One region of the Streptomyces sp. NPDC025833 genome, then DNA from elsewhere that is predicted to be linked to it. Evidence: riboswitches for the same ligand, from Rfam matches in the RefSeq annotation. Region 1 holds a riboswitch; each other region holds the start of a gene.
The links. Region 1 has a riboswitch for glycine ahead of gcvP (aminomethyl-transferring glycine dehydrogenase). Riboswitches for the same ligand answer to the same signal wherever they lie in the genome.

Region 1 (3,339 bases):
CGTGGACCTGGGCGCAGATGTCGGCGACGTGCTCCTCGAACACACCGTGCGTCGACGGGTAGGTGATCATCAGCACCGCCAGCTCGTCGCGGTACTGCTCGATCCTCGCGCGCAGGTCCGCGACGTCGATCTCGCCGTCCTCGGCGGTCTTGACGACGACGACCTTCATGCCGGCCATCACGGCGCTGGCCGCGTTGGTGCCGTGCGCGGAGGACGGGATCAGGCAGACGGTGCGCTGCTCGTCGCCGTTGGCCCGGTGGTAGCCGCGGACCGCCAGCAGACCGGCCAGCTCGCCCTGCGAACCGGCGTTCGGCTGGAGGGAGACCTTGTCGTAGCCGGTGACCTCGGCGAGGCGGTCCTCCAGCTCGTGGATGAGCGTGAGGTAGCCCGCGGCCTGCTCGGCGGGCGCGAACGGGTGGAGCTGGCCGAACTCGGGCCAGGTGACCGGCTCCATCTCGGTCGTCGCGTTGAGCTTCATGGTGCAGGAGCCCAGCGGGATCATGCCGCGGTCCAGCGCGTAGTCCCGGTCGGCCAGCCGGCGCAGGTAGCGCAGCATGGCGGTCTCGGAGCGGTACTGGTGGAAGACCGGGTGGTTGAGGTACACGTCGGTGCGCAGCAGCGCCTCGGGCAGGGTGTCCTCGGTGGCCGCGTCCAGCGCCTCGATGTCGGCCTCGACCCCGAAGGCGGACCAGACGGCGGCCACCTGGGCCCGCTTGGTGGTCTCGTCGCAGGCGACGGAGACGTGGTCGGCGTCGACCAGGCGCAGGTTGACCCCGTTCGCGCGGGCGGCGGCGGCGACGTCGGCGGCCTTGCCGGGCACGCGCGCGGTGAGCGTGTCGAAGTAGGCGCCGTGGACGATCTCCACACCGCCGGCCGTCAGGCCCGCGGCCAGGACGGTCGCGTAGCGGTGGGTGCGCCGGGCGATCGTCTTCAGGCCGTCCGGGCCGTGGTAGACGGCGTACATGCCGGCCATCACGGCGAGCAGCACCTGCGCGGTGCAGATGTTGCTGGTGGCCTTCTCGCGGCGGATGTGCTGCTCACGGGTCTGCAGCGCCAGGCGGTAGGCCTTGTGGCCGTCGGCGTCGACGGAGACGCCGACCAGCCGGCCGGGGAGGCTGCGGGCAAACTTCTCGTGGACGGCCATGTAGCCGGCGTGCGGACCGCCGAAGCCCATCGGCACGCCGAAGCGCTGGGTGGTGCCGATGGCGATGTCGGCGCCCAGCTCGCCCGGCGAGGTGAGCAGGGTCAGCGCGAGCAGGTCGGCGGCCACGGTCACCAGGGCGCCCAGCTCGTGCGCCTGGTCGATGACGGGCTTGATGTCCCGCACGGCACCCGACGCGCCCGGGTACTGGAGCAGCACGCCGTTGATCTCACGCCCGGCGAGGTCGGCCGGGATGCCCTCGGCGAGGTCGGCGACGACGATCTCCACGCCGGTCGGCTCGGCGCGCGTCTCGATCACGGCGATGGTCTGCGGCAGGACGTCCGCGTCGATCAGGAACAGGCCCTTCTTGTTCCTGCCCATGCGGCGCGAGAGGGCCATCGCCTCGGCGGCGGCGGTGCCCTCGTCGAGCAGGGAGGCGCCGGAGGTCGGCAGGCCGGTCAGCTCGGCGACCATCGTCTGGAAGTTCAGCAGGGCCTCCAGCCGGCCCTGGGAGATCTCCGGCTGGTACGGCGTGTAGGCCGTGTACCAGGCGGGGTTCTCCATGACGTTGCGCAGGATGACGGGCGGCGTGAAGGTGCCGTAGTAACCCAGGCCGATCATGGAGTCGAGGACCTGGTTGCGGTCGGCGAGCGAGCGCAGCTCGGCCAGCACCTCGGCCTCGGTCCGGGCGCCCGGCAGGTCCAGGGCGTCCGCGTTCTTGATCACATCCGGGACCGCGGCGGCGGTCAGCTCGTCGAGGGAGCCGTAGCCGACCTGCGCGAGCATCTTGGCCCGCGCCTCCTGATCGGGCCCGATGTGGCGCTGCTCGAAGGGGATACCCGCTTCGAGCTCGGAGAGCGGAATGCGATGGGCGGTCATTGCGGAGGCCTCCTGGTCTGACGCGACCTGCGAGGGGCGCCCCGGCACGGGCACCCCGACGGCCTCCCCCTCTGTCATCTCAACCTGAGAGCTTCACCGGGCGCCCGAAAGCACCGGCTTTCACCGTCGGTGAGAGCGGGAGCCGTCGACACCCGCTCTGCTTTCCAGAGTGACCTCGCCCGTGCGGTACGTGGGCCTGAGAGATTCCGGGGAGGATTTGCTCCTTCGGCGCCTCCGAGGTGGTCGGAGGACTCTCCCGCACGGGTTCAGCAGCCGCTGTCAGCCTACCAGCGAGGTCAACGCCGCAGCCTTCGAGTGGCCGCCTCGTTGAATGTGCTCTTTTGTAGTGCTTACGGATGAGTTGCGACCAAGTGGAGGGAGAGGGCCGTGCAGACCGACCTCGATCCGCGCAACCTGATCGGCCGCAAGGCGTTCGACCGGAACGGCACCAAGATCGGCACCATCGACGAGGTGTACCTCGACGACGCGACCGGCGTGCCCGAGTGGGCGGCCGTACGCACCGGCCTGTTCTCCCGGGACGCCTTCGTCCCCCTGGAGCCCAGCGAGCTCGTCGAGGGCACCCTGCACGTCCCGTTCGACCGCGCCCTCATCAAGGACGCCCCCGATTTCGGCGTGGGCCGCCATCTCTCCCCCGAGCAGGAACTCCAGCTCTACCACCACTACGGCCTGGACGTGGCCGCGCCCCCCAGGGTCCCGGACCACGACTTCGGCAAGCTGGCGGGCACCGAGGAGCCCTGACCCGCCCCGAAGCCCTCTCCCTCCCCTCCACGAGACCTTCGCGGCAGGCACGCGTGCGGGCGTGCGCCGCGCCTCACGGCCCGGCCGGGGCCCCCTCCCGTCCCGCCTCATCGGCTCTGGTGCGATCAGCGCCCGCGCCTTGCAGCGGGGCACCCGCCCGACCGGGGGCGGCGTCCTCCGCGAGGCCCGTTTCCGAGCCGGGACCAGCGGCCGGCCGGGGAGCGTCCGCAACCAGCGGCAGCGGGTCCGCGGCCGACAGCGCGGGATCGTCCACGGGGAACGTCCGCACCCGCCCCGGCGGGGACTGCGGGGTCTCGAACCGCACCGTGACCCGCCCCACCCCGCTCCCCTGCACCCAGCCGTGCCCGTGCCCGGCGTGCCGTACGTCCTGTCCCGCGCGCCAGTGCCGCTCGGCGGGCTCGGGCTCCTGTGCGAACGCCTCGGCCGCCGCCCCCTGCTCCGGCTCCTCGGCCTCGGCCACCGCCACCGGCATCGCCTGGGCGAAGAGGTCCTCCTGTGTGTAGTCCGCCAGCCCGGAGACTCCCACGCCGAGCAGCCGT
Region 2 (3,339 bases), on a different contig from region 1:
CGTCGAGCGGGGTGCGGCCGGCGCGGCACAGCTCGGCCACGGCCTGCGGCGGCAGGGGCATGCCGACCACGCCGTCGGGGTTGAGGGCGAGGCCGACCTGCGGGGGCAGGCCGCGGGCGAACTCCACCGCCGGGGCGACGGTGTACGACATGTGGGGCCCGGCCGCCAGCCGGAGCTGCTCCTCGGAGCTGAACACCGGGACGTACGCCTGGCCTTCGGCCTCCAGCGTCGGCAGGTCGAGCTGGCCGCTGTCCGGGCCGCCGCCGGAGGGCAGCGGGATCCACAGGAGGCTGCGGCCGAGGACCTCGACGATCCGGCCGCCCGCCGTGGGGATGCCGAGGGAGGCCGACAGCACCTCCTCCAGTTCGTTGCCGGGCCAACCGCCGTGCGGGTGGGGGTGCGCCTGTGCCGGGAAGTCCGCGGGAATGTCCGCCGGGAAGTCCATCTGCCTACCGCCTGCTGGGAACCACTGTCGGGAGCCTGAAGGCTATCGGGTGGCGGTGACAGTCCCTCATCCCGTGAAGCCCACGCGGACGAGGACGTCCGCCGCGTCCCGGTCCAGCAGCACCGCCGCGCCGCAGCCGGCGGGGAGTTCGCCCCTCTCCACCGCGCCCAGCAGGCGGGCGGTGGCCCGGCGGTGGCGGCGGAAGGCGTAGCGGGAGACGCCCCGGCCGCGTTCGCGCTGGCCCTCCCGGGCCCGGCCGGGGGTGACGTCGAGGAGCAGCAGGTGCAGGGTGGCGCCGCGCCGCCGGGCCTCGCGGCCCAGCCAGGCGCGCACCCAGGGCTGGGTGCCGCAGTCGTGCACGACGACGCCCTCACCGGTGCGCAGGGCCCGGCGGAGCCCGGCGTAGTGGGCGAGGCGGACCAGCGGGCGGTACAGCGCGTACGGGAGCCGGCGCGGCATGCGGGCGTCCCAGCGGTCGCGGGTGTCCTGGGAGTCGACGCGGTGGCCGGCGACCGCGCGGTGCATCAGGGTGGACTTGCCGCTGCCGGGCAGGCCGGTGACGACCACCAGGTCGCGGGGGCCGAAGAGCAGGGCGTGCGGGCTGCGGCCGGCGCGGTCGCGCAGGTCGCGGACGACCGGCGCGGGACGGTCCGCGGAGCGCTCGCGGGCCGGGACGGAGGGCTGCTCCGGCACCGCGAGACCGGCGCCGGCGGCGTAGGCCGATGTCCTGTTCACCGTGATCGTCCTCCCCAGTGGGCACGGTCATGACCCGTACCCGTCGCGTGTAAAGAGAAGGTAATGCGCAACGGTCGGCGGTTCATGCGCGTAGTGCCACAGGTCGGTTACAGATGCGGACCCTGACGGGCCGGGGCGCGGCGTGCAATGATGTGCCCGCCAACTGCATACCGGCCGTTCGAATCCGCGCGGGAGAGTTCCCAGCAGTCCTCGCTGGGGCGCCGAAGGAGCAAGTCCCTCCCTTGAATCTCTCAGGCACCGTTACCGCGTGGGCGAGGCACATCTGAAAAGCGGGCCGCCGTGACGGCGGCTCCACCCAAGGTGCAAGCCGTGACCACCCCGCGGGGCGGTCGAGGCGAACCTCTCAGGTTCCGATGACAGATGGGGAGGAACTTTCCTCGCCCCATCCCTGTGCCCTGGGAGACGACCGACCGATGAGCAGTACCGAACTCCGCCACACCGCGCTGGACGCGCTGCACCGCTCGCTCGGTGCGACGATGACCGACTTCGCCGGCTGGGACATGCCCCTGCGCTACGGCTCCGAGCGCGACGAGCACGTCGCCGTGCGCACCCGGGCCGGGCTCTTCGACCTGTCCCACATGGGCGAGATCGCCGTCACCGGCGCCGGGGCCGCCGCCCTGCTGAACTTCGCCCTGGTCGGCGACATCGCCTCCGTCGGCGTCGGCCGCGCCCGCTACACCATGATCTGCCAGGCCGACGGCGGCATCCTGGACGACCTGATCGTCTACCGGCTGGCCGAGACCGAGTACCTGGTCGTGGCCAACGCCTCCAACGCCCAGGTGGTCCTGGACGCGCTGACCGAGCGCGCCGCCGGCTTCGACGCCGAGGTCCGCGACGACCGGGACGCCTACGCGCTGATCGCGGTCCAGGGCCCGGAGTCCCCCGGCATCCTGAAGTCGCTCACCGACGCCGACCTGGACGGCCTGAAGTACTACGCCGGCCTGCCCGGCACCGTCGCCGGTGTCCCCGCGCTGATCGCCCGGACCGGCTACACCGGCGAGGACGGCTTCGAGCTGTTCGTGAAGCCGGAGCACGCCGTGGAGCTGTGGCAGGCGCTGACCGCGGCGGGCGAGGGCGCCGGCCTGGTGCCGTGCGGCCTGTCCTGCCGGGACACGCTGCGCCTGGAGGCGGGCATGCCGCTGTACGGGCACGAGCTGACCACCTCCCTGACCCCGTTCGACGCCGGTCTGGGCCGTGTGGTGAAGTTCGAGAAGGAGGGCGACTTCGTCGGGCGCGAGGCGCTCGCGGAGGCCGCCGAGCGGGCCGCCTCCAAGCCCCCGCGCAAGCTCGTCGGCCTGGTCGCCGAGGGCCGCCGGGTGCCGCGCGCCGGGTACGCCGTCGTCGCCGGCGGCGAGGTGGTCGGCGAGGTCACCTCCGGCGCCCCCTCCCCCACCCTGGGCAAGCCGATCGCGATCGCCTACGTGGACGCGGAGCACGCGGCGCCGGGCACCGCGGGTGTCGGCGTGGACATCCGGGGAAGCCACGAGCCGTACGAGGTCGTGGCGCTGCCCTTCTACAAGCGTCAGAAGTAGCGACCGGGCGCGGTCGCGGGCGGGGCCCGGTCCCGTGGCCGGCGCGTGACCCTGCGCACACTCACCCGCCCACCAGCGGTTTCCTCACTCCCCCGTCATCAGCACTCCCGCGCGTACAGGAGAATTCAGGCCATGAGCAACCCCCAGCAGCTGCGTTTCAGCAAGGAGCACGAGTGGCTGTCGGACGCCGAGGACGGCGTCTCGACGGTCGGCATCACGGAGCACGCCGCCAACGCGCTCGGTGACGTCGTCTTCGTCCAGCTCCCCGAGGCCGGCTCCACGGTGACCGCGGGCGACACCTGCGGCGAGCTGGAGTCCACGAAGTCGGTCTCCGACCTGTACTCGCCGGTCAGCGGTGAGATCACGGAGGTCAACGAGGACGTCGTCAACGACCCCTCGCTGGTGAACTCGGCCCCCTTCGAGGGCGGCTGGCTGTTCAAGGTACGCGTCTCGGAGGAGCCGGCCGAGCTGCTCTCCGCCGACGAGTACACCGCCTTCACCGCCGGCTGAGGAGTCGTAGTCACATGACTGTCCTGAACACGCCCCTGCACGAGCTGGACCCGGAGATCGCCGCCGCGGTCGACGCCGAGCTGGACCGCCAGCAGT
Region 3 (3,339 bases), on a different contig from region 1:
GACCGTGTCCAGGGCTTCGTTGCCGCTCTCGATCAGCACGACGTGGCCGCGGCGCACGGTTACGTTCGCCGCCACCGCCTCGGCACGCGTACGCGCCACAGTGTTCGCGTCGGCGTCGGTCACCCGGCTCAGCAAGACGTGCGAGACCATCACCAGCACTCCAGCCTCGTTGCTTGACGCGGTCAGTCCCTGCGTCGGGGCCTTGGTGCCCCCGGGCCTGGTTCTCTGGTGGTACGAGCGAGGACGTGGGCGACTGCCTCGTTCACGGTGCGAAGTTCTGTGTCGTCGCGGCACAGCGTCGGTAGGTGGGAGACGTCGAGGCTCAGCGTCAGGTGTGCCGCGGGCGTGTCGGTGGTGGAGGGGGCCGTGATCCGCCGTGGGGCGACGCCGAGTTCGTCGAGGGCTTGTGCGGCGTCCGGGCGGTTCGCGTACCCGCCGGGCAGTGACATCAGCAGGTGGTCGGTCTCGGTGGTGCCGGTCAGGACGCGTACTCCTGCTTCGGCGATGTCGTCGGCGAGGAGGCGGGCGGCGAGGAGGCGGGCGGCGCGCAGGCTGCGTGTCTGGTGGTCCCGGAACTGTGGTGAGGCCGCGTGGCGGAAGGCCGCGGCCCGTTCGGCCGTGCCCCAGCACGGGCTGTCGGCCTGTTGGCCGGGGAAGGCGGCTGTGTCGAGGGTTCGCGCGATGGCGGGGTCATCGGTGAGCACGACGCCGCCGACATGAGGATGTGTGGTGGTGGTGGCGATGTGGGCGTAGGGCAGGGGGCCGGCGTGGAGTCCGGCCGCGACCGGTCCGGCGACGTTCGCCATGTCCACCAGCAGCAGTGCGCCGACCGCGTCGGCGGCCCGACGCAGTCCCGCGTAGTCGACGTGCCGTGGGTACTCCGGGCGGCCCGCGATGATGAGCCGGGGGCGTCGGCTCTCGGCGATCCGGCGCACGTGCTCGGTGCAGGCGGGGGAGTGGCAGCCGTGCAGGGGGTAACGGATGAGGTCGTAGCGGTCCGCCGGGCCGTCCGGATGCGCCTGGGGTGTCGAGGTGGGGTCGGGGTCCGGCCATGGATGCGGCACGAGCACGGTGTCGCCCTGCCGGAGGAGCGCGGACATCACCAGTGTGTTGGCCTCGGGACCGGGGCGGCAGAGCACGCGGGCATGCGCTGCGCCGAACAGCTTTCCGGCCCGTTCGGCGGCGAGTCGTGCGTCGTCCTCGCTCTCCACGGCGGCCGACAACTCGGGATCCGTGTCACCGGAGAAGGACGGGAACGACGGGAACGTCTGGGACATGGGCGCTCCTTGCGAACGGGGCTGCACGCGACGTGAGAGCAGGCTGGGAGCGGCGTGATCAGCGCATCCACGCCGTTGCCGGTGTCCGGGCCGTTGCGCCGGGACTCACCGACGGCAGGTCGGCGGCGTGAGTGCGCGCGGCTGATGCCGCGGCGCCCCGGGGCCCGCGTCCGGTGGCGGGAGAGAGCGGACACGCCAGGGTGCGAGGAACGGGTGAGTCGTCGAGGCTCCTGGAGGGTGGAGCACGCGCGGGCGCGTGCGGCCAGATGGCCCTCCCCCTCTGTCATGAGCCTGAGAGCTTCACCGCGTAGAAGGAAGCGGCTTGCACCGTGGGCGAGACGCGTGGGGCGTCTGCTTTCCAGAGTCCGCCTCCGCTGTGCGGTAGGGGTGCCTGAGAGTTTCCGGGGAGGATTTGCTCCTTCGGCGCCGTCCCCGAAGGGACGGGCTCTCCCGCGCAGGATCGATGGCGGCGTGTTCGGTTGTGGTGATCCTCGGGCACGAGAACTTACGGGCGGAGCAACAGGCCGTCAAGTGCTGCCACAGGGCCGACAACGGGCTGACACCTAATCTCACTTGATGCCGAGCATGCCCGGCGGGAATTCTTCCGTGTCCGGTCCCACATGTCCGTGAACATGTGGATCGCGTGCAGGCGCTCACTCGCGAATCCACGCCGCCCCATGCACACCGGATTACGTCGATCGGCCGGGCGGCACTCCGGTGTCGGGAGGAGCGGAGAAGGTTCCGTGCGATGTCTGTTTTCCTATGCCGTCGGGGCGTTGCTCAGCACCTTGCCGGTGGTGGCGTCGACGATGACGTCCCGCACGCCGGTGTCGGTCGAGGTCGCCTTGGCGGTGACACGTATCCGGTAGGCGAGGACCGGTGTCTTGCCCGCCAGGGCGCTCACGACCAGCTCGGCCTGGCCGGCCTTGCCCGCGGCCGCGTCGGCCGCCGCGGCCCTGGCGTCGGCGGCGGACTTCTTCGGTGTGGTGCTGGCGAGGGAGATCGCGCGGGGGTCGCTCGGGTCACGCCCAGGTACTGGTCGCGGGCGTCCAGGTGAACGATCAGATCGGCGCCCAGCACCGCGAGGCCGTCGTGCGTGCGCTGGAACCGGACGTGCTTCTTGCCGTTGGCGTCCTGAAGGGCGTCCGTGGCCGTCAGCACGTCGTCCTCGGTCACGCCGGTTGCCGTCGCATGGGCGTGCGCGGCGGCGGCTATGACGGCGGGGGAAGCCTGGCGCGATGCGAGGGGGCCGGCGGCCCGCGCGGGCCGGCCGGGGGCGGCGGAAGCCGAACCGAGTGCGCTCGCACCCACAAAGCTTGTCGCAACCATGACAACCGCCTCGGAAGTGCGTATGGATGCTCCACGCATGGGGAACTCCTCAGGGGGAGGGGGGAGACTGCCTCTTGTGGACAGCAGCGGTGACGCAGAGGATCTTGCGTCGTCGCTGGGGCACTCTCTCCTCAGCACCCTCCCGGGAGCTATCCGTAGGCGCGCTTCTAGGTATCCCTATTTAATGAGCGCCGGCCGCCGCCCAGTCGGGGCCTCGACGGCGGTCCACTCCTGTCGGGCGCTGCCCTTCCGCGCCGGGACTTCAGCGTCAGCTGGTCCGGCCGTTCGCGTCGAAACGCTGGAGCAGGCGCGGAAGTCGCGCCGCCCATGCGGGAGTTGAAGCAGGAAGTCCAACAAGGACGTTGGTGTGGGCCGCCTGGCGGATGGCGGTGTCCTCGCGCGTTGGGCGTGCCGAGGGTGTGTTCTCGCGGGCTGATGCTCTGGCGGGCGCGGCGCCGGGCTGCCTCGTCGAGGCACACGGCCCGGTCGTCCAAGTAACGGCCGGCGCGGACTGTCCGGGCAAGCCCCCGGGTGAGGCTGGTGAGCGTGGCCGTCGCCATGCGCAGCGCGAACCGTGCGGTACCCGGCGGCCGCGGCCGCCAGGTACCCGGAGGCGACCAGGTGGGCCGGAGTGGTGAAGCCAGTTGCACGGTGACTCCGGGTTCACCCCCTGGCCGGCAGCCGCCAAGCAGTCGCCGGGTGCACGCTCAGGCATCGTTCACCCGGCGCCGAA
Region 4 (3,339 bases), on a different contig from region 1:
GGGACCTTCGACGACCAGGGCAACCCGTTCAACGCCAATGCCACCCTCACCGCCACCCGGGTGTGGTTCTGGTACAACCCCGATGTCATCACCTACTCCCCCACCGGCGACGTGCAGTACAACCCGGACTACCTCAGCGACGTCAAGGTCAGTGTCACCGGCGGCAACCAGCGAGTCGTCCTCACCCTCAATCCCAAGGCCGCCTACAACGACGGCACCCCGATCGACTGGCGGGCGGTCAAGGCCACCTGGCAGGCCAACAACGGCTCCGACAAGGATTACAACGCGAGCAACACCGAGGGGTACCGGAGCATCACCTCGGTCACCCGCGGTGCCGACGACAAGCAGGCCGTCATCGACTTCAAGGGCGTGGACCCCTGGTGGTCCAGCCTGTTCACCACGCTGCTGAACCCCAAGGCCGCGACGGTTGCCAACTTCAACGACGCCTACGTGAAGAAGGCCCACCCCGAATGGGGCGCCGGTCCGTACACCGTCGGCACCTTCGACACCAAGAGCGGCAACCTCACCTTCGTCCGGAACCCGAAATGGTGGGGGAAGAAGGGCAAGCTCGACAAGCGGATCTACGTCAACCTGGACTCGTCCGCGGCGACCAACGCGTTCAAGAACGGCCAGGTCGACTACGCCACCACGGGCAGCGCGGAGGGCCTGAAGCAGGTCAGCGGCGTCACCGGCACGGAAATCCGCCGCGGCGGCAGCCCGTTCGAGTACTCGCTGTACGTGAACTCGAAGTCCGCCGCCCTTCGGGACGTGCGGGTACGCAAGGCGCTGTTGCAGAGCGTCGACCGGACACAGATCGCCAAGATTCAGTTCCAGGGACTTGACTACTCCGAGCCGCTTCCCGGTTCGGCGCTCCTCTACAGCTTCCAGAAGGGGTACGAGGACAACGTCTCGTCGGTGATCAAGTACGCGCCAGGCGACGCCAGGAAGACCCTGGAGTCCGCCGGCTGGAAGGCCGGCAAGGACGGCATCCGCGAGAAGGCCGGCACCAGGCTCACCGTCCGCTACACCCTGCTCGGCGACGACCCGCTGGACAAGGCCACGGCCAACGCATTCGCCGCGATGCTGAAGCCGGTCGGCATCGGCGTCGACATCAAGAAGGCCGACGAGGCGGACTTCTCCAAGATCCTCAGCGATCGCGACTTCGACCTCTTCCTGTCCGGCAACCGTTCCACGGACCCCTTCGGCGCGCGCTACCTCTACCAGTTCTACGGCACCGACAGCGACTCCAACCTGACCGGTACCGGCACCCCGGAGCTGGACAAGCAGATCCACGCCGCCTCCGAGATATCCGACCCCGCCAAGCAGATCGCCCGCGCCAACGCCATCGAACGTGAGGAACTGGCGCAGTACGCCTTCCTGCCCCTCTTCAGCGGTCCGTCCGTCTACGGCGTCAAGAAAGGGCTGGCCAACGTCGGCGCCACGATATTCGGCACGCCGCTGCCGGAGACCGTCGGCTGGCAGAAGTAGCTCACGAGCGTGGCGGCCGCCCGGCGCGTCCGGTCACGCTGCGCTCGTGTCGTAGCCGGCCAGGAAGGGGCGCACCAGGGCGAGCAGGGCCTCCGGCCGGTGCAGCGGGATGATGTGGCCGCAGTCGTCGATGACGTGTCCGATGAGATTGTCGGTGACGGGCCCGAGTCGGCGTTCGCGGGAATGCGCTGCGCCGAACAGCTTTCCGGCCCGTTCGGCGGCGAGTCGTGCGTCGTCCTCGCTCTCCACGGCGGCCGACAACTCGGGATCCGTGTCAGCGGGAAAGGACAAGAACAACGGGAACATCTGGGACATGGGCGCTCCTTGCGAACGGGGCTGCACGCGACGTGAGAGCAGGCTGAGAGCGGCGTGATCAGCGCATCCACGCCGTTGCCGGTGTCCGGGCCGTTGCGCCGGGACTCACCGACGGCAGGTCGGCGGCGTGAGTGCCCGCAGCTGATGCCGCGGCGCCCCGGGGCCCGCGTCCGGTGGCGGGAGAGAGCGGACACGCCAGGGTGTGAGGAACGGGTGAGTCATCGAGGCTCCTGGAGGGTGGAGCACGCGCGGGCGCGTGCGGCCAGATGGCCCTCCCCCTCTGTCATGAGCCTGAGAGCTTCACCGCGTAGAAGGAAGCGGCTTGCACCGTGGGCGAGACGCGTGGGGCGTCTGCTTTCCAGAGTCCGCCTCCGCTATGCGGTAGGGGTGCCTGAGAGTTTCCGGGGAGGATTTGCTCCTTCGACGCCGTCCCCGAAGGGACGGGCTCTCCCGCGCAGGATCGATGGCGGCGTGTTCGGTTGTGGTGCTCCTCGGGCACGAGAACTTACGGGCGGAGCAACAGGCCGTCAAGTGCTGCCACCGGCCCGACAACGGGCCGACACCTAATCCCACTTGATGCCGAGCATGTCGGCGAGAAATCCGGCTCCACGAGGTGGGTGGTGCTATGGCTTTTCAGGGTGAGCTCGCACAAATCACGCGACGCGGCGGCAGGCGCGCTGTGGGAAAAGCAGCGACAGCCGAAAACCTCGGTAAGACGACGGCATAAAGAGAACAGGCATAGAGAAGAATCTCTCCGCTCCTTCCCGCGGTCTGAGTGCCGCCAGGCCGTTCGACGTTGATCGGAGCAGGCGGGACGAAACGGAACGCAAGGTGATCACCAGCATGTGCACGGGCATGCGTGCCCAGGCGTGCGGAAGAGCCTTCGGCGAGGAAGGCTCGCCGCCGAGCATGCCCCGATGTCCGGGCCGTCCGTGAACACCGCGTCACTGCCGCTCTTGCGCAAGGCCGGCGTCACCTGCTGAGCCGACAAGGGCCACGGACGCGCCGGGAGTACGGTCCGCATCCCGTAGTGGGGTCGGCAGGGGACGCTTTCCGCAGGGCGAAAGGCCGTCAACCGGCCCCACGCGCAGATCCGAGCCCTGGTCGAGCAGGCCGTCGCCACCCTCAAGTCCTGGCGACTCCTCCACAAGATCCGTTGCTCGGCCAACCGCGAAAAACGCGCAAGCACACCAAGCCTCTGGTGGAGACGGATTTCTTGGTCGAAAACCCATCTACCAGGGGCTTTACCTGCCTGTCACCCAACTGAGCTGAGCAGCGGCCAAGTTGAAGGGCTGACTGGCCGCAAGGGAAGCATCATAAACTGCCACCTTTGCGCAAGCGTTGCCATACCATTGCGGCAATCTTTCATGCGCAGACTGGCCGATTATTGGACCCTTTTAGGGATGTTCGCCGCCTTTACTTCTGTGAAATTTTCCTTTTGTTCCAATCGCCGCAAAGGCAAGCTATTTCTATCGGCCGAATGCCTGTCGGGTACCTGACAGGCCACCTTTCGGGCTGTCACTGTTCTGGTCACTC

Region 2: linked by a shared signal. The riboswitch ahead of gcvT (glycine cleavage system aminomethyltransferase GcvT) and the one ahead of gcvP (aminomethyl-transferring glycine dehydrogenase) in region 1 are both predicted to bind glycine.
Region 3: linked by a shared signal. The riboswitch ahead of ACZ4K2_RS35530 (PLP-dependent aminotransferase family protein) and the one ahead of gcvP (aminomethyl-transferring glycine dehydrogenase) in region 1 are both predicted to bind glycine.
Region 4: linked by a shared signal. The riboswitch ahead of ACZ4K2_RS21630 (alpha/beta hydrolase) and the one ahead of gcvP (aminomethyl-transferring glycine dehydrogenase) in region 1 are both predicted to bind glycine.

Annotation. Positions count from the first base shown of each region.
Region 1 is NZ_JBVHNF010000020.1:10,068-13,406, reverse strand. It holds gene gcvP (aminomethyl-transferring glycine dehydrogenase) at 1-2,020, opposite strand, end outside; glycine riboswitch at 2,082-2,194, opposite strand; glycine riboswitch at 2,195-2,289, opposite strand; gene ACZ4K2_RS30495 (PRC-barrel domain-containing protein) at 2,408-2,779, shown strand; gene ACZ4K2_RS30490 (DNA polymerase IV) at 2,853-3,339, opposite strand, start outside.
Region 2 is NZ_JBVHNF010000003.1:132,780-136,118, reverse strand. It holds gene ACZ4K2_RS05710 (enhanced serine sensitivity protein SseB) at 1-445, opposite strand, end outside; gene ACZ4K2_RS05705 (AAA family ATPase) at 512-1,180, opposite strand; glycine riboswitch at 1,360-1,457, shown strand; glycine riboswitch at 1,458-1,571, shown strand; gene gcvT (glycine cleavage system aminomethyltransferase GcvT) at 1,615-2,733, shown strand; gene gcvH (glycine cleavage system protein GcvH) at 2,866-3,243, shown strand; gene glyA (serine hydroxymethyltransferase) at 3,258-3,339, shown strand, end outside.
Region 3 is NZ_JBVHNF010000033.1:23,287-26,625, reverse strand. It holds gene ACZ4K2_RS35530 (PLP-dependent aminotransferase family protein) at 183-1,277, opposite strand; glycine riboswitch at 1,556-1,641, opposite strand; glycine riboswitch at 1,647-1,740, opposite strand; gene ACZ4K2_RS35525 (PepSY domain-containing protein) at 2,038-2,280, opposite strand; gene ACZ4K2_RS35520 (hypothetical protein) at 2,178-2,453, opposite strand; gene ACZ4K2_RS35515 (vanadium-dependent haloperoxidase) at 3,325-3,339, opposite strand, start outside.
Region 4 is NZ_JBVHNF010000011.1:301,928-305,266, forward strand. It holds gene ACZ4K2_RS21625 (ABC transporter family substrate-binding protein) at 1-1,488, shown strand, start outside; partial or broken gene ACZ4K2_RS21630 (alpha/beta hydrolase) at 1,522-1,665, opposite strand; glycine riboswitch at 2,082-2,167, opposite strand; glycine riboswitch at 2,173-2,266, opposite strand; partial or broken gene ACZ4K2_RS21635 (transposase family protein) at 2,711-2,975, shown strand.